3 regions of the Luteibacter sp. NPDC031894 genome follow, and region 1 is predicted to be linked to each of the others. Evidence: predicted binding sites of a transcription regulator. Region 1 holds the regulator's gene; each other region holds the start of a gene.
The links. The regulator FliA, encoded in region 1, starts transcription of late flagellar genes. The targets are predictions, from matches to a motif close to TAAAGTTTNNCNNNCNNNGGCCGATAA.

Region 1 (5,707 bases):
GTCGACGAGGCAGCCGAGCGTCTGGTGCCCGATCTGCACCACGACCACGTGTCCGCCCTTCCCCGTCGCACCGGCCCAGCGGCCCAGGTCGGCGAGCGGCAAGGCACGCTGGCGGTGCGAGGCGACGATGCGGCCGTCGAGTTCCTGGATCTGCCCCGGCACGAGCTCGAAAACCTCGGCCACGTTGGACAGCGGCAGCGATAGCAGCCGGTTGCCGACCCGTACCATCAGCACGCGCAGGATCGCCAGCGTCAACGGCACGGAGAGTCGCACCGTGCTGCCGTGGCCGACGCGCGAATCGATCGACAGCGTGCCGCCGAGTTCGACGATCTTCGTCTTGACCACGTCCATACCGACGCCACGGCCGGAGATGTCGGACACCTGGCTGGCGGTGGAGAAGCCGGGACGGAACACAATTTCGTAGCACTCGCGCTCGTCGAGACGCGCGGCCTGCTCCTCGTCCATCAAGCCCTTTTCGACCGCCTTGCGGCGCAGGACTTCAGGGTCCATGCCCTTGCCGTCGTCGGTGACGGTGATGACGATGCGGTCGCCGAACTGGCCCGCCGCGAGGCGCACGGTGCCAGCGCGCGACTTACCCTCGCGGGCACGCACGTCAGGCATTTCGATGCCGTGGTCCACGGCGTTGCGCAGCAGGTGCACCAGCGGATCGGCCAGGGCCTCCACCACGGTGCGGTCGATATCGGTGTCCTCGCCTTCCGTGACGAGTTCGATCTCCTTGCCGAGCTGCCGTGCGAGATCGCGCACGATGCGCGGGAAACGCGAGAACAGCTTGCCTACCGGCTGCATGCGCATGCGCAGCACGGCGTTCTGCAGGTCTTCGGCCACGCGCTCGAGCTCGCCGATGGCGCGTTCCATCGGATCGTTCGTGCCACGCGGCGCGAGGTTGCTCAAGCGGTTGCGAACCAATACAAGTTCGCCGGCCGCGTCGACGAGGCCGTCCAGGCGCTGCGTGTCGACGCGCACGGTGGTGTCGGCGGTGGAGGCGGCGCGCTTCTCGGTCTGCGGCTTCGCGGCTTCCGCCGCGGCGGCCGGGGCCGGCGTGGAAGGCCTTGCGGGCTGGTCGGCCGCCATGGCGGGAGCCACGGGTGCACTCGCGGACCCGGGAGCGGCCGTACCGTGCAGGCTGTCGAGCAGGGCCTCGAATTCGTCGTCGCTGATGCCGTTGCCATCCACGGACACGGCCGGAACTGCCGCGGCGGGCGCTGGCGTGGACACCGCCGCCTCCGGCTCGGCGCCGGGGGCGCCCGTGCCGTAGAGCGAGTCGAGCAATGCCTCGAATTCGTCGTCGGAAATGGTCCCCGACGCGGCGGGCGCGGGCTCGCGGTCGCTACGTGCCGCGTCGAGCATCGCCTCGAATTCGTCTTCGATGGGGTCGTACGGACGCGACGGCACGGTCGACGCCGAGCTCGCGACAACCGGTGCAGCCAACGCCACCGGCGGCGCCGATACGGCGCGGCCCGGGATCAACAGGCGGTCCAGCAGCGAACGCGGGGCGGCGTCGATCGGCACGCCGCCATCGGCGGCACGCATCATGTCGTTGAGGAGGTCGAGCGACTCCAGCAGCGCGTCCATGAAGCCCGCATTGAGCACGACGGCCCCGTTGCGCGCTTCGTTGAGGAGGTCTTCGGCCCGATGGCACAGCTCCACCATCGGATTGAGGCCGAGGAAACCCGCCCCGCCCTTCACCGTGTGGAACGCACGGAACACCGCGTTCAACAGGTCCGTGTCGCCCGGCGACGACTCGAGGTCCACGAGCTGTTCGCCCAGGCTCTCGAGCAGTTCCCGCGCCTCGATGAGGAAGACGTTGAGCAGCTCGTTGTCCAGCTCCACGCTCATAGGGCGCTCAGAAGCCGAATTCGCTGAGGAGGCGATCCACTTCGTCCTGGCTGACCTTGTCCGCGGCCGGTGCCGCGCCACCCGCCAGGGAGCCGGTCAGGCGCACCAGTTCCACCAGCGACGACTCGACCTTGGCCATGAAGGCCTCGACCTGGGCCACGCGCTGGCCGGAGAGGTCCTGCCAGGACTGCGCCTCGACCATTTCGCCGAAGCCGATGTCGCAGCTCTGCGCGAAGTCGCCCACACGCACGGCGAGGGCCGTGGCGTTGGTGGCGAAGGCGGGATCCGCCTGGTCGAGCACCAGCACCTCGTCGGCCTGGCGGGCGAGCGCCTGGGCCTGCGGGCGCAGCTTTTCGCTGAAGTCGAGCGTGCGATGCGCGGCCTGCGAGCTCATCTCGAGCACGTCGCGCAGGTGCTTGCGCGCGTCGCTCATGTTCCCCGGCACGCCATCGTGGGAAATGTCGGCCGCCAGGCGACGCGCGGATTCGTGCAGGTCGCGCGCGAGGTGGCCCAGCGCCAGGAACAGGTGCTGTTCGCGCGTGCGCAGCAGGCGGTCGAGCGCCTGTTCGAAGGCGGCCGGGTCGTCGGCGTCGAGCAGCTCGCGCAGTTCGGGAGCCACGTCGTGGCCGGTCGTAAGCATGGTGTTCATCGTCGTTCCTTAGCCCGCGGCCGCGGCGAGTCGTTCGAAGATCTTGTCGAGTTTTTCCTTGAGGGTGACCGCGGTGAATGGCTTGACGACGTAGCCGTTCACGCCGCTCTGGGCGGCCGCGATGATCTGGTCGCGGTTGTTCTCGGCCGTGACCATCAGCACCGGCATCGCCTTCAGCGCCGCGTCCGCGCGGATCGCCCGCAACAGGTCGATGCCGGTCATGTTCGGCATGTTCCAGTCGGTGACGACGAGGTCGAACGGTTGGGCGCGCAACATCGCGAGCGCGGCGTTACCGTCTTCGGCTTCCTGGATCAGGGTGTTGGTGAAGCCCAGTTCCACCAGGAGGTTCCTGACGATGCGTCGCATGGTGGAGAAATCGTCCACCACGAGGATCTTCATGTTCTTGTCCAAACTATTTCTCCGCCTTGCTACCGCGCGTTCGTCAATGCTTGTCTTTCCAACCCGACATGCGTGCCCGGAGGCGAATGAGGGCCTGGCCGTGGATCTGGCACACCCGCGATTCGCTCACGCCCAACACCGCACCGATTTCCTTCAGGTTGAGTTCTTCATCGTAGTACAGCGACATGACCAGCTTTTCGCGCTCCGGCAGTCCGTCGATCGACTGCGCCAGCGCGTCCCGCAGGCCTTCCTTCTCGAACAACCCATCCGGACCGGCGGCATCCGGGTCGGCCACGTCGATCGCCGCACCCTCGTCGCCTTCCGGCGCCGTGAGGCTCAGCAACCGCGCGCTCGCCGCGTCGGCCAGGATCTGGTTGTATTCCATGGCGTCGATGCCCAGCCGCTTCATCACTTCCGCGTCTTCGGCGTCGCCACCCGTCTCGTTTTCGATCTGCCTCGTCACCTCCGCGACCTCGCGCAACTTCCTGTGCACGGAGCGCGGTGTCCAATCCGTCTTGCGCAGTTCGTCCAGCATGGCGCCACGTATGCGGATGCCCGCATAGGTTTCGAAGCTGGCCGCGCGAGTCGGCGAGTAATTTCTTGCGGCCTCCAGCAGTCCGATCATTCCGGCCTGCATGAGGTCGTTCGCATCCACGCTCGGCGGCAGCCTGCCCATCAGGTGATAGGCGATACGGCGCACCAGCGGCGCGTGGGTTTTTACCAGTTGATCCGCCGGGATACGCGTGATCTCGAGATATTCGGTCGCGACGCTCACAGTGGCAGCCCTCCTCCCAAGTGGGACCGCTCGGCGAAAAAGCCGATGCGGCCCTGTGCCCGGGGTTCGGGTTCACCCCATGTATCGACCGACCTGGCCAAATTCTTGAATCCGACCGCGGAGCGGCTGCTCGGCCAGGCGTCGACCACGGCCGCCTGGCGGCGGATGGCCTGGCGCAGGTATTCGTCGTGCGGAACCATGCCCATGAAATCCAGGGACACGTCGAGGAAGCGATTGGTCACCCGGGACAGCTTCTCGAACAACTGCCGGCCTTCCTGGGCGTGGCGGACCATGTTGGCCACGATGCGGAAGCGGTTGACCGCGAACTCGCGGCTCATGACCTTGATCAGGGCATAGGCGTCGGTGAGCGAGGCGGGTTCATCGCAGACCACGACCACCACCTCGTCCGAGGCCGCCGCGAACATCGACACGCTGTCGGAGATGCCGGCCGCCGTGTCGACGATCAGGTACTCGGGCGCCAGGGGGTATTCGTCGAAGGCGCGGATGACGGCGGCGTGTTCGATGTTCGGCAACTGCGCCATGCGCCGCGTGCCGGACGTGGCCGGGATCACCTTCAGCCCGTGCGCCGCCTCGAGGATCAGGTCCTCGATCCGGCATTCGCCCTCCAGCATGTGGCCGAGGTGGCGGGTCGGCTGCAGGCCGAGCAGGACGTCGATGTTCGCCATGGCGAGATCGGCGTCGAGGAGGAGGACGTCACGGCCGCCCATGGCGAGCGCCATGCCGAGATTGACCGCCACCGTGGTCTTGCCCACGCCGCCCTTGCCGCCCGCGATCGCGATGCTGCGTGTGGGGCGACGGTCGGCGAGCCAGTTGAGACCGGCGGCCTGGGTGGATTCGACGTGTGTGCTCATGAAGGAAGTCACTGCCGTATAGATATGTCTGTGTCGGAGGCCGGTCAGGCCAGGGCCGCGGTCGCCGTGCCGAAGCGTTCGGCAAGCAGGGCGTCGTCGGGTTCTTCGTTGCGCTGCTTCAGCAGCTGTGCCGCGAGGCAGACCAGCTTGCGCGCGTCAGCCGTGGCGATGTCCTCGGGCACCCGCTGCCCGTCGGTCGTGTGGTCGAGCGGCAGGTTGTGGCGGATGAGGGCCGAGAGAGCGCCGCCGATCAGCGGCGCTTCGTCGAGCTTGGTGAGGATCGCGCTCTGCGGTGCCAGCGGCGCATAGGCGCGGATCGCGTTGTCAATGGCCTGGGCCTGCGCGTTGGCGGCGAGGACGAGGCACACGCGCACGTCCGAGGTGGCCCGCAGCGTGTCGAACTGCTGTTGCAGCTTGGGATCGTTGCCGGCCAGCCCGGCCGTATCCACCAGCACGGTGTGCTTGCCGCGCAACTGGAGCAGGACGTTGCGCAGGCTGGTCGCGTCGTTCGCGTTGAACACGCGCACGCCCAGCAGGCGGCCGTAGTGCTCGAGCTGCGCGCCGGCGCCGATGCGGTACTGGTCGGCGCTGATCAGCGCGACGTTGGAGGCGCCGTGGCGCAGGACGGCGCGCGCGGCGAGCTTTGCGATCGTGGTGGTCTTGCCCACGCCTGTGGTGCCGACCAGCGCGGTGACGCCGCCGCCGACCGTATCGAAGTTGCGGCCGCTCGTGCGGATGTTGCGCGAGAGCAGGCCCAACGGCAGGTAACGCGCCTGGTCCGGCGTCATGCCAGGCGGCAGTTCGGCGCAGAGTGCGCGGGCCACGTCGCCGTCGATGCCCAGGCGGGTCATCTCGCGGAGCACGCGGGCGCGCAGCGGCTGCTCGCGATCCATCTGGTTCCACGCGAGCGTCGAAAGCTGGACCTCGAGCATCTCGCGCAGGTTGTTGATTTCCGCACGCACGCCATTTACCGCGGCGTCGTTGTTCGGTACCACGGTGGCGGCGCGGACGACGTCGGCCACGCTGGCGGCCAGCGCGGCGCTGGACTGGCGCTGCGGCGCGTTCTCGTTTGCCGGCGCACCGGACTTCGCGGCGCGCTCGACGGCGGCGGCGGTCGCGGCGCGGGCCTGGTCGATGCGGGCGGCACGCTCGGTT
Region 2 (5,707 bases), 160 kb from region 1:
GCATCGATGACGGCGTTCTGATCGACTTCCATCAGGAAGTGCACGCCGCCCTGCAGATCGAGGCCGAGCGGCATGGAATTGGCGTTGATCGCGCGCAGCCACGACGGCACCGTGGACGCCAGGTTCAGCGCGACCGTGTAGTTGTCGCCCAGGTCGGTGCGCAGTACATCCGAGGCCTTCGCCTGAGCGTCGACGTTGGCGAAGCGGGCGAGCAGGCGCGTGCCTTTCTCATCCAGCGTGACCGACGAGGCCGGCACCTTCGCCGTGGCGAGGAGGCCTTCGACCCTGCTCTTGAGGGCGGGATCGACGGCGGCGCCGCGGTTGCCCGAGATCTGCACGGCGGGCTGCGGCGGGAAGACGTTCGGCAACGCATACAGGATGCCGAACAGCAACACGATCACGACCAGCGCGTACTTCCAGCGTGGAAAATCACTCATGCCTTACATTCCGTGGGAGCGGCCGTGCGCCGGCCGCGGCTGACGCATTGTGGGGTGGAAGTCTTACGACTTCTTGAGGCTGCCCTTGGGCAGCACCTGGGTGATCGAGCCCTTCTGGACCTGGACGACCACACCCGGCGCGATCTCGACACGGACGAAGGACTCGCCCACGTCCTCGATGCGGCCGGCCATGCCGCCGCTCATGACCACCTCGTCGCCCTTCGCCAGGGCGGACAGCAGGGCGCGATGCTCCTTCTGCCGCTTCATCTGCGGGCGGATCATCATGAAATAGAAGATGCCGAACAGCACCGCCATCATGATCAGCGGCGAGAACCCGAAGGCGCCCTGCGGAGCGGCGCCGGCGGCGGGAGCAGTGGCCTGTGCGATGGCGGCGAATGTCATGAGGCTCATTGGATTTCTCGCAAGTCATGGAACGGGCTGGAAAAAGCGACCGTTCACGGAAAAAGATCGTGGATTATGCCACGCACCCCGGCGCATATGTCATGTGGGCAGGTCAGCCGTCGACCTGGGCCTTGCTCCGCGCCGCATAGAACGAAGCCACGAAGTCCTCGAGCCCACCCGCCTCGATGGCGGCGCGCAGGCCGGCCATCAAGCGCTGGTAATGGCGAAGGTTGTGCATCGTGGCCAGCTGGCTGCCCAGGATCTCGTTGCAGCGGTCGAGGTGGCGCAGGTAGGCACGGGAGAAGCCGTTGGCGCAGGCGTAGCAGTCGCAGCCCTCCTCGATCACCCGGGTGTCCGTGGCGAACTTCGCGTTGCGGATGCGCAGGGTGCCCTCGGCGGTGAACAGGAAGCCGTTGCGGGCGTTGCGGGTGGGCATCACGCAGTCGAACATGTCGATGCCGCGGCGCACGGCCTCCACGATGTCCTCCGGACGGCCCACGCCCATGAGGTACCGGGGACGGTCCTTCGGGAGCATCGGGAGGGTGAAGTCGAGCGTGTGGTTGCGCTCCGCCTCGGGCTCGCCCACGGCGAGCCCGCCGACCGCGTAACCGTCGAAGCCGATCTCCACCAACCGCTCGGCCGACCGTCGGCGCAGGTGCTCGAAGGTGCTGCCCTGGACGATGCCGAACAGGGCGTTCGGATTGCGCAGGTCGTCGAACGCCTGGCGAGAGCGCTCGGCCCAGCGCAGGCTGAGCTCCATGGAATCGGAGGCGACCTTCTCCGTGGCGGGGTAAGGCGTGCACTCGTCGAAGATCATCGCGATGTCCGAATCCAGCACTTTCTGGATCCGCATCGACTCCTCGGGCGACAGGAAGACCTTCGAACCGTCCACCGGGGACGCGAACGTGACGCCTTCTTCGGTGATCTTGCGCTTGTGCGCCAGGGAGAACACCTGGAACCCGCCGGAATCGGTGAGGATCGGCTTGTCCCAGCCGATGAAGCGGTGCAGGCCGCCGAATTCGCCGACGATCTCGAGGCCCGGGCGCAGGAACAGGTGGAAGGTATTGCCGAGGATGATCTCGGCGCCCGTGTCGAGGACGTCGCGCGGGGTCATCGCCTTTACCGAGCCGTAGGTACCGACGGGCATGAAGGCGGGGGTTTCCACCGTGCCGCGGCCGAAACGGAGACGGCCGCGCCGCGCCGCGCCATCGGTGGCGAGGAGTTCGAAGGGAAGCTGGGTCATCCGCCTATTCTACCTCGTCGCAGACGACGGCCGACTCCTGCCCGGCCCAGGGCGCGCCCTAAAGTTTCGCAAGTTTCCGCCGATTCCTAGCTCACAGGAGCGTACCCAACCGGGTCCGCCAGGCCGTGGGAGGACATCCCCTTGATCATCCAGCCGACCAGTCTCGCTGCCCAGTTGTGGGCTGGCGCGGCCGCGGGCACCACTGCCGCGGCGGATAGCTGGCGGGTCGGCACCCTGCTCACGGCGCGGGTGATGGGCCAGAACGACCTCGGCAAGCTGTTGCTGGAGATCGGTGGGCTCACGGTGGAGGCCGACGCCGCAGGCACCCAGCTCCCTCCGCAATTCCAGGTACGCGTGCTCACCCAGGGCGCGCAGCCACAGCTGGAAGTGCTCCCCGGCAACGTGGACGAGCGCGTCGCCATGCAGGGCCTGCGCGAACGCCTCCCCCTGCAAAACGGCTACGCGCCGTTGCTCGGCGTGCTGGCCGCACTGGGTCGCCGGCCTATCGCACGGCTGCTTCCGGCACCGTTGCGCGCCGCCCTGGCGACCCTCGAAGCCGCGATCAACAAGCCCGCCGACGTCAGTTCGCCCATGGGCATGAAGGAAGCCATCGCGCGCAGCGGCACGTTCCTCGAAGCGCACCTGGCCGAGCCGAAGCAGGCGACGCCGGCGGCGGACGATTTCAAGGCCGCCCTGCTCGCCCTGCGCCGCACGCTCGCCGATCTTCCCGCGTCGCGCCCCGGTGCGACGACGCCCCGCCCCACCGCCGATACGCCACCGCCGCTGGCGCAGCGCCCGTTGGTTGCGCAGGCTCGCGCACCGGAACTGCCCGTGACGGAGGAAGAGGTCGACGGCCTCGTCGGCCAGCTTCGCGTCGATACCCGCGCCGCCCTGTCCCGTGTCGAGATCGCCCAGCTGGAATCGCAGCCGCAGGCGGGCCTGTGGATGATCGAGATCCCGCTGGCCGGCGTCCGCGGTTACGACGTGCTCCAGTTGCGTATCGAGGAAGGCAAGCCAAGCCCTGGCGAACAGGAAGGTCCGTGGACCGTGGGCTTCGCCATCGATCCCCCGACATTGGGACCCGTGCAGGGCGAGATCCAGCTGCGCGTGCCGCGCGTCTCCGTGCGCCTTTGGGCGCAGCATGCCGCTACCGTCATGCGTCTCGAGAACGAATTCGTTTCCCTGCGCCGCCTGCTCGAGATGAACGGCCTGGTGCTGGACCATTTCGCCTGCATGCACGGCTTGCCGGTTCCGACCAGCGCCTATAGCGCGGTGCTGCTGGAGGCGCGCGCATGACGGCATCTCTACCCTCGCCGAGGCGAAGCGTCACGCTCCGCCTCGCGTCACCCACCAGCAACGGCAATAGCCAACGCGTCGATGCGGAAGGCGTCAAATCGATGCTCGAACGCGCCCAGGCGCTCGGCCTCGCGCCGCAACTCGATCCACAGATCGCCACCCTGCTCGCCGCGGTCCGCCTGCGCGACGATGTCCCCCCCGAACTCTACGCAGCCCTCGCAGCGGTCGTCGGCACACTGCTGGCCGCGGTGGAAGACTGAGCCCCTCATGCCGTCACGCCCGCTGATTGAACCATCGACGGGCTCCTGACAACATCCATGTACCCGCCCGTCGGTTTCGGTCGCCGGATCGCACGCCACCCTCCCATCGAGGGTGGCGTTGCATTTTCTCAAAGACGGAATTGTGCGCACTGTGACCAAGGCGCCATTACGCCCACAAGTCCTCGCGCAGGATAGAGCCGCGCGTGGTCTGCACCTCTCCGGACCCGTCGGGCCGTACGACGTACTGCGTTATCTCTCCGACAATGTAGCTCTGCACGAGCCTTCCACCCAATTGGTAACGGGAATTCTCCTTCATCCACCAAGGCAGTTGTGCGTCGTTGACGTCACGCAATAGCGATCGAAACTTCACTGACTCGTCGACGGACTCATGCAGTCCCGCATAGTCGATGGCAGCGCCCCCATCCGCCAGGAAGCCCGTGCGCGCCAAGAGATCGCCGTTTTCGTTGCGCGTTCCATGGTCGGTTTCATAGGAGCGAACGACTTGACGGTTGAATGCGTTAGCCAACCCGGCAAGCCGCCGTCGCGATTGAGCTCCGTTTCTATCCAGTCACGGTCGGCCTGATCGAGATCCGTGTCAACGACCCGAAGCCGCCCTCCCTGGCTGACCAAATCGAATGATTGCTCCATCACGTGAGGCCGTTCGCGTTCAAGCCGCTGTAGTGCTAACTGAAATGGGCTTGCGAGCCGGACAAAAGCATCCTCAACATCGCGCACGCCCCTTATCCATCCATCGATCGTCGCGCTTGGATCAACCCTGCATTCAGGCAACGTAATATTCGCATCGGGCAGCGCATCTGCTTCGGATGGAGCGTAGTCACGCAACCATCTTTTTTCGATCGGGAATGTCGATACCCGCATCATGGCCGGAGTCCTCGATAAGTCTCCTTGCAGACATGCTGGAAGAAGCTCGGCCTCGCTACCGAGCGCTTATCATCGAGTGTGGCCACGACATATGCCGTAGGAACGTATGTGATATCCCAATACTCGGGACGATTGGAGTGTCGATGCATGCGGACAGGACCCACGATCCCCGGCCCTCTGCAGTCTCCGATGCGGAGTTTTGCGGTGAAGTGCCCTGCGGCGTCCGTGTAACCATCCGCCTCCGCGAGGATGACTTTGTGCTTTGTCTCCGGGTCGTAATCTACCGCAAACAGGGTCACTTGCTCTCCCGCTGGTGCCAGCATGTCCCCGTCACTGTCGTAGACGGCAGCCGTCACATTGATTTCCCGCGCTGCGTTGGACCCGCCAGGCACCAGGCGAACATCCTCGGTGCTGGGAAAAGGCGCCATATGGGTGATATTTTCGTCGGACCATTTCCTCTCGATAACCGTATGCGCCGCGGGGTCGGACGTGTGAACTGTATAGTTCGTCTTCGTTACCATCTTGCCTTCGCGAGACCGCACGCGCAGTACAAGCGAAGATTTTTCAGAGGTCGGATATTCCGTAACGCCTGAGGAAGGCAAGGATCGCCAACCGGAAGGAGTGAGCACTTCACATATGACATCATGCGGGGCGGTGAAGCGAATCCTGGCATGCGTCTGCTTCGAACCTACCGCTACGATGTAGTGATCAACATCGAATGCGGAATCCAATGACCCTACGATGTGTTGGTTCCCACGCAGTATGGTGGCTGATTTGATCGTATCATTGGGCTCGTATCGATCCGGACTGATAGCCGTACGCATGCTCGACTCCCTTTCCCATGAATGTCGTTTCAGGTTAGGGAGCCAATGGAGGCGACTATGCCAGCTATCGCAGACAGGCAGGTTGGGTGCCGCGCGGCTCGATCGCGAGATGGACCCTACTGGACGTAGGCATGCTAACCATTGGCACGGCACGTAGCCAACGATGCGAGGCGAAGAAGTGCAGAGGCCCGTGGTCCCTGCGCAGGCACCACGGGAGGTTACGAATTACCGGTCAAGCTATGCCAATGCCTTGGATGCTCGCGCTGCTCGCCTCGAAACCCGCGATTTCGGCGAACCGTTTGCCGCGCTCGGTGTAGTCGTGGAACTGGTCGAAGCTGGGGGCGCCGGGGGATAGCAGGACGC
Region 3 (5,707 bases), on a different contig from region 1:
TGCCTACGACGCCGATGTCGCGGCACGCGCCGTGGTCGAGCCCGGCTCGGAAGCACTGGCCGAGGTGGCCCGGCTGTTTGGGACGGAGGCGCTGGATGGCGACGGCCGACTCGATCGCGCTGCCATGCGCCAGCGCGTGTTCGCGGACCCGTCGGCGCGGGCAACGCTCGAAGGTATCCTGCATCCGCGCATTCGGACTTGGCTGCGGGAGGCTGCTGCCGCGGACGACGGTCCTTACTGCATCCTCTCGATTCCGCTGCTGGTGGAGAATCGCGAGCACTACGCGTGGGTCGATCGCGTGCTCGTGGTGGATGCGCCGGAGGCCGTGCGGATCGAGCGGCTGACGCAGCGCGATGGAATCGACGCGCCGCTTGCGGGGAAGATGATCGCGGCGCAGGCGTCGCGCGAGGATCGCTTGGCCATCGCGGACGACGTGATCGTCAACGACGGGGATGAGGCGGCACTGGATGAGGCAGTGGCAGTGCTCGATCGGCGCTATCGGGCGTTGTCTCGCCGGAACTGACCCTCGACCTGGTCGGCTCCCACCGAGCAAGTGCGGACTGCGATTACACCAGCGAGGCGGCGGCGATCCGTTCGGACACGAAGTCATCGGCCTTCATCGGCTCCGCGATGTGATAGCCCTGGACGAGGTCGCAGTCCATTTCGACCAGGCGCAGGAGCGTCGCTTCGTTTTCCACTCCTTCGGCCACGGCTTCCATGCCCAGTCGGTGCGCCACGTCGACCATCGCCTGGACCAGCAATTCGGTACGGCTGTCGGTATTCATCGCATCGACGAAGGTGCGGTCGATCTTCAGTTCGGTCGCCGGGAAGTGGCGCAGGTACGCGAACGAGGCGTAACCGGTGCCGAAGTCGTCGATGGCCACGCGAACGCCACGATCGCGCAGACAGCGCAGCACGCGGACGCTCATGTCCAGGTCGGTCAGCAGCGCCGTCTCGGTGATCTCCACGATCACGGCGGTGGGGGGCACGCCCCAGATCTCCATGGCACCAAGCATCTGCTCCGCGAAGCCCGGCTCGGCGAACACGCGCGGCGACAGGTTGATGGCCACGTCGAGAGGACAACCGCCACGGTGCAACGCGGCGGCGTGGCGCAGCGACGCATTGAGGCTCCAGCGCGTCAGCGGCACGATCAGGTCGCTGCGCTCGGCGAACTGGATGAAGTCGGTGGGGGCGACGTGGACTTGGGCGGTGGTGGTCCAGCGCGACAGCGACTCGACGCGCACGATCTCCCCCGAACGCAGGTCGCGCAAAGGCTGGAAGGCCACGTGCAGGCGGTTCGCCTCGATGTCTTCGCGCAGCTCGCCATAGAGGATTTCCACGGGCGTGGCGTCGGGCTGGTAGAGGGCGAACGGCTCACCGATCCGCAGGGCCTCGTCGTGCGCCAGCTCCGCCCGGCGGTAAAGCAACTCCGCCGTGGTGCCGTGCTCCGGATGCACCGCCACGCCGACGACTGGACGGCCGTGCCACGGGCGCTCGCCGCGCAGGATGGGCGAATCGAAGGCGCCGACGATCCGCGTGGCGGCCAGGAGCGCGTGGGTGCGGTTGCGCACGGAGGGCAGCACCACGACGAACGTGTCGTCGCCGGCGACGAAGACCGTGTCGACATGGCGCACGGCTTCGACGAGCCGTTCGCGCGCGGCGAGCATGATCTGGCTGCCGAACTCGTAGCCAAAGCGCAGTTGCGCCTCGCGCATCCCCTGCAACCTCACGACGAGGACGGCGCGCCAGCCCGAGTCGGGGACCACCCGGTCCAGGATGATCTGTACAGCGGGCAGGATGTCGGCACGCTCACTCATTGAAGGAAAAACTCCTTGGGCTCGATGCCATGACTGCCTGCCGGCAGGGTTCGCAGGATTTCGCGACGGACCGGGTCCGTCTGGTTCATCAGGTCGACGATGAGGAAATCCTCGCGCGGCCCCTTATCCGCACGCGTCAAGACGGCCACCCGCGGCTGCAGGCGACGGGCGTGATTCTGCACCATCACGACCGCGACTTCACCCGTGTTGAGCTCGACGATCGAGCCGGTCGGGTAGACGCCGATACACGCCTGGAACTGTTCCACCAGTTCGCCCTGGAAGGCGTTGTCGCGGCCCGCGTATAGCTGGCGCAGGGCGAGGTGCTGGGACACGGCCTGTCGATAGGGGCGCGGTGACGACATCGCGTGGTACGTGTCGATGATCGCCGCCATGCGGCCCGAGAGCGGGATCTCCGTGCCGGCGAGGCCCGCCGGGTAACCGGTGCCGTCGAAGCGCTCGTGGTGGGTCAGCACCATGTCGCGGACCTCGGGATCAGTGACGCCGGAGTGCTCGAGGATGGCAACGCCTTCCTCGACGTGCCGGCGCGCCAGGCCCCACTCGTCATCGTTCAGCGGCCCCTCGCGGGAAAGCAGCTCCTCCGGCATCTGCACCTTGCCCACGTCCATCAGCAACCCACCAGCGGCCAGGCTGACGATGGCCTCGCTGGCGAAACCCATGTGCCGACCGAAAGCCGCGGCCAACGTGCTGCAACCGACGGCATGCTGGTAAGTGTAGGTGTCGCGGCGGCGCAGGCTCTCGATCCAGAAAAAAGCGTCGCTGCTGCGTAGCAGACTGGCCACCATCGGGCGCACGGCTTCCTCGACGGCGACCGGGTCGATGGCGCGGCCGTGCTGGATGTCCTCCACCAGGCGCTCGGCGAAGTGCGCCACGCCGTCGAAGGCCACCTGGGCACGCGGGACCTCGTCCTCGAACGCCACCGTGTCGCGATACGTGTGCCGGGCGACCAGGCGCGGATTCGCGCTCGGCTTCGGCGGGGGACGGACCGGCGTGGCGACCCGCGCGGGCTTGACGATCGTCCGCTCGGGGACGACCTGGCGGTGCAGGTCGACGAACACGTACTTGCAGAACCTGCTGAGCTTGTCGATGTCGTCTTGCGAGGTGATGGGCACGCCCTGCAACGGAAACGTCGTGTCCGACCACTCGCAGTCGAGACGGCTCACGTACATGCCGACCTCCAGGTCGGCAACGAAGACGCGTCTCTCTACCAGGTCGTAAGCCACTGTCCCCTCTCCCGCCGAACCACTCCACATCCGTTGGGGTATCGGCCCCAATCACCGGAGCTTTAGGCGCACGTCAGGAAAATGACGTGTGCCCGGTCTTATGGACAGGCCCACTTCCCGGAGCTACCCCCATGCGCCTCCGCCTGCTTCCATCCCTGTTCCTGGCCCTCACCGCCTGCTCGGCCGCCTCCGCCGGCGAGGAGGGGGTCAAGCTCCCCATCCCCGTGGTCGACTCGACACCGGCACCCGGCGAGGCTTCCGCCGTCTTCGCCGGCGGCTGCTTCTGGGGCGTCGAGGGCGTGTTCCAGCACGTCCGCGGCGTGAAGAGCGTCCGCTCGGGCTACTCCGGCGGCGACGCCGCCCATGCCAATTACGACGACGTGAGCGATGGCGACACCGGCCACGCGGAGTCCGTCCGGGTGGTATACGACCCCGCCCAGGTCACGTATGGCCAGCTCCTGCAGGTGTTCTTCTCGGTGGCGCAGGACCCGACCCTGCTCAACCGCCAGGGGCCCGACGTGGGCACGCAGTACCGCTCCGCCGTCTTCTATGCGAATGCGGAGCAGAAGAAGGTGGCCACGGCGTACGTGGACCAGCTGAAGGCGGCCCATGCGTTCCGGGCCCCGATCGTGACCGAGGTGGCGCCCCTGAAGGCGTTCTACCCCGCCGAGGACTACCACCAGGACTATATGCGCCTGAACCCCGATTCGATGTACATCGCGATCAACGACCGCCCGAAGGTCCTGGCGTTGCAGCGGCTGTACCCGGAGCGATACGTGGCGTCCTGGGCTAACGGCCGCTGAGGCAAGCGGCAATCGCCGACAGGGCCGGCTCTCACCAGGCATCCAGAGGCTCTACCCGGTACTCGGTGGGAGCCGACCCTGTCGGCGATGCTCTTAGCCGAGCATCGGGAGGTCGAGGCCCTGTTCCGTGGCGCAGGCGATCGCTTCCGGGTAGCCGGCATCCGCGTGGCGCATGACGCCGGTGCCAGGGTCGTTCCACAGGACGCGGGCGAGGCGCTTGTCGGCGGCCTCGCTGCCATCGCAGACGATCACCACGCCGCTGTGCTGGCTGTAACCCATGCCGACGCCACCGCCGTGGTGCAGGCTGACCCAGGTGGCGCCGCCGGCGACGTTCAGCATGGCGTTGAGCAGCGGCCAGTCGCTGACCGCGTCACTGCCATCGCGCATGGCCTCGGTTTCCCGGTTCGGGCTGGCGACCGAGCCGGAATCGAGATGGTCGCGACCGATCACCACGGGTGCCTTCAGCTCGCCGTTGCGCACCATCTCGTTGAAGGCCAGTCCGAGGCGGTGGCGCTGCCCCAGGCCGACCCAGCAGATGCGCGCCGGCAGGCCCTGGAAGCTGATCCGCTCGCGAGCCATGTCCAGCCAGCGGTGCAGGTGCGGATCGTCGGGGATCAGCTCCTTCACCTTGGCGTCCGTCTTGTAGATGTCCTCCGGGTCGCCCGACAGCGCCACCCAGCGGAACGGCCCCACGCCCCGGCAGAACAGCGGACGGACGAAGGCCGGCACGAACCCGGGGAAGGCGAAGGCCTCGGACAGGCCCTCGTCCTTGGCCATCTGGCGAATGTTGTTGCCGTAGTCGAAGGTCGGCACGCCCATGGCGTGGAAGGCCAGCATCGCCTCCACGTGGCGGCGCATGGACGCCTTGGCCGCCCGTGACGTGCCGGCCGGGTCGCTCTTCCGGCGCTCGAACCATTCGTCCACCGTCCAGCCCGACGGCAGGTAGCCGTTCACCGGGTCGTGGGCGCTGGTCTGGTCGGTGACGGCGTCTGGTCGGACGCCACGGCGGACGAGTTCGGGCAGCACGTCGGCGGCGTTGCCGAGCAGGGCCACGGAGACGGCGCGACCTTCCTTCGCGTACCGGTCCAGTCGGGCCAGGGCGTCGTCGAGGTCAGTCGCCTGCTCGTCCACGTAACGGGTCTTCAAACGGAAGTCGATGCGGCTCTGCTGGCACTCGATGGTGAGCGAGGACGCACCGGCGAGGCTGGCCGCTAGCGGCTGAGCGCCGCCCATGCCACCGAGGCCCGCCGTGAGGATCCAGCGGCCGACCAGGCTGCCGCCGTAATGCTGGCGGCCCATCTCCACGAAGGTCTCGTACGTGCCCTGCACGATGCCCTGCGACCCGATGTAGATCCACGAACCGGCCGTCATCTGGCCGTACATCATGAGGCCCTTGCGATCGAGCTCGTTGAAGTGCTCCCAGTTCGCCCAGGCGGGAACGAGGTTGGAGTTGGCGATGAGCACGCGCGGTGCGTCCGGGTGCGACGGAAACACGCCCACCGGCTTGCCCGACTGCACCAGCAGCGTCTGGTCGTCGCGCAACTCGCGCAGGCTGCGGAGGATGGCGTCGAAGCACTCCCAGTTACGCGCCGCGCGGCCGATGCCGCCGTAGACCACCAGCTCCGCTGGATTCTCGGCCACCTCGGGATCGAGGTTGTTCTGCAACATGCGGAACGGCGCTTCCGTGAGCCAGCTGCGGCAGGTGAGTTCGCTGCCACGCGGGGCGCGGACGGTGCGGGTGGTGTCGATGCGCGTCACTGCGGTCATCGGGGAACTCCGTCGATCCTGGGAATCCCCGATTATGGTCCCCCGCGCCCCATTTCCTCGCCGATGAAGGCGAAGGGCG

Region 2: ACQKIE_RS10495 (flagellar hook-length control protein FliK) is a predicted target of FliA. The motif match lies at 2,142-2,168, and genes of this name have one in related genera.
Region 3: ACQKIE_RS18940 (HD-GYP domain-containing protein) is a predicted target of FliA. The motif match lies at 3,097-3,123, and genes of this name have one in related genera.

The regions. Positions count from the first base shown of each region.
Region 1 covers NZ_JBNNMV010000003.1:289,186-294,892, reverse strand. The annotation lists gene ACQKIE_RS11320 (chemotaxis protein CheA) at 1-1,857, opposite strand, end outside; gene ACQKIE_RS11315 (protein phosphatase CheZ) at 1,865-2,506, opposite strand; gene cheY (chemotaxis response regulator CheY) at 2,516-2,917, opposite strand; gene ACQKIE_RS11305 (RNA polymerase sigma factor FliA) at 2,949-3,680, opposite strand; gene ACQKIE_RS11300 (MinD/ParA family protein) at 3,677-4,552, opposite strand; gene flhF (flagellar biosynthesis protein FlhF) at 4,597-5,707, opposite strand, start outside.
Region 2 covers NZ_JBNNMV010000003.1:124,493-130,199, reverse strand. The annotation lists gene secD (protein translocase subunit SecD) at 1-437, opposite strand, end outside; gene yajC (preprotein translocase subunit YajC) at 501-848, opposite strand; gene tgt (tRNA guanosine(34) transglycosylase Tgt) at 952-2,082, opposite strand; gene ACQKIE_RS10495 (flagellar hook-length control protein FliK) at 2,224-3,378, shown strand; gene ACQKIE_RS10490 (flagellar biosynthesis protein) at 3,375-3,638, shown strand; gene ACQKIE_RS10485 (hypothetical protein) at 4,005-4,520, opposite strand; gene ACQKIE_RS10480 (hypothetical protein) at 4,517-5,344, opposite strand; gene murD (UDP-N-acetylmuramoyl-L-alanine--D-glutamate ligase) at 5,577-5,707, opposite strand, start outside.
Region 3 covers NZ_JBNNMV010000013.1:29,190-34,896, forward strand. The annotation lists gene coaE (dephospho-CoA kinase) at 1-523, shown strand, start outside; gene ACQKIE_RS18935 (putative bifunctional diguanylate cyclase/phosphodiesterase) at 567-1,817, opposite strand; gene ACQKIE_RS18940 (HD-GYP domain-containing protein) at 1,814-3,058, opposite strand; gene msrA (peptide-methionine (S)-S-oxide reductase MsrA) at 3,190-3,861, shown strand; gene hutU (urocanate hydratase) at 3,955-5,619, opposite strand.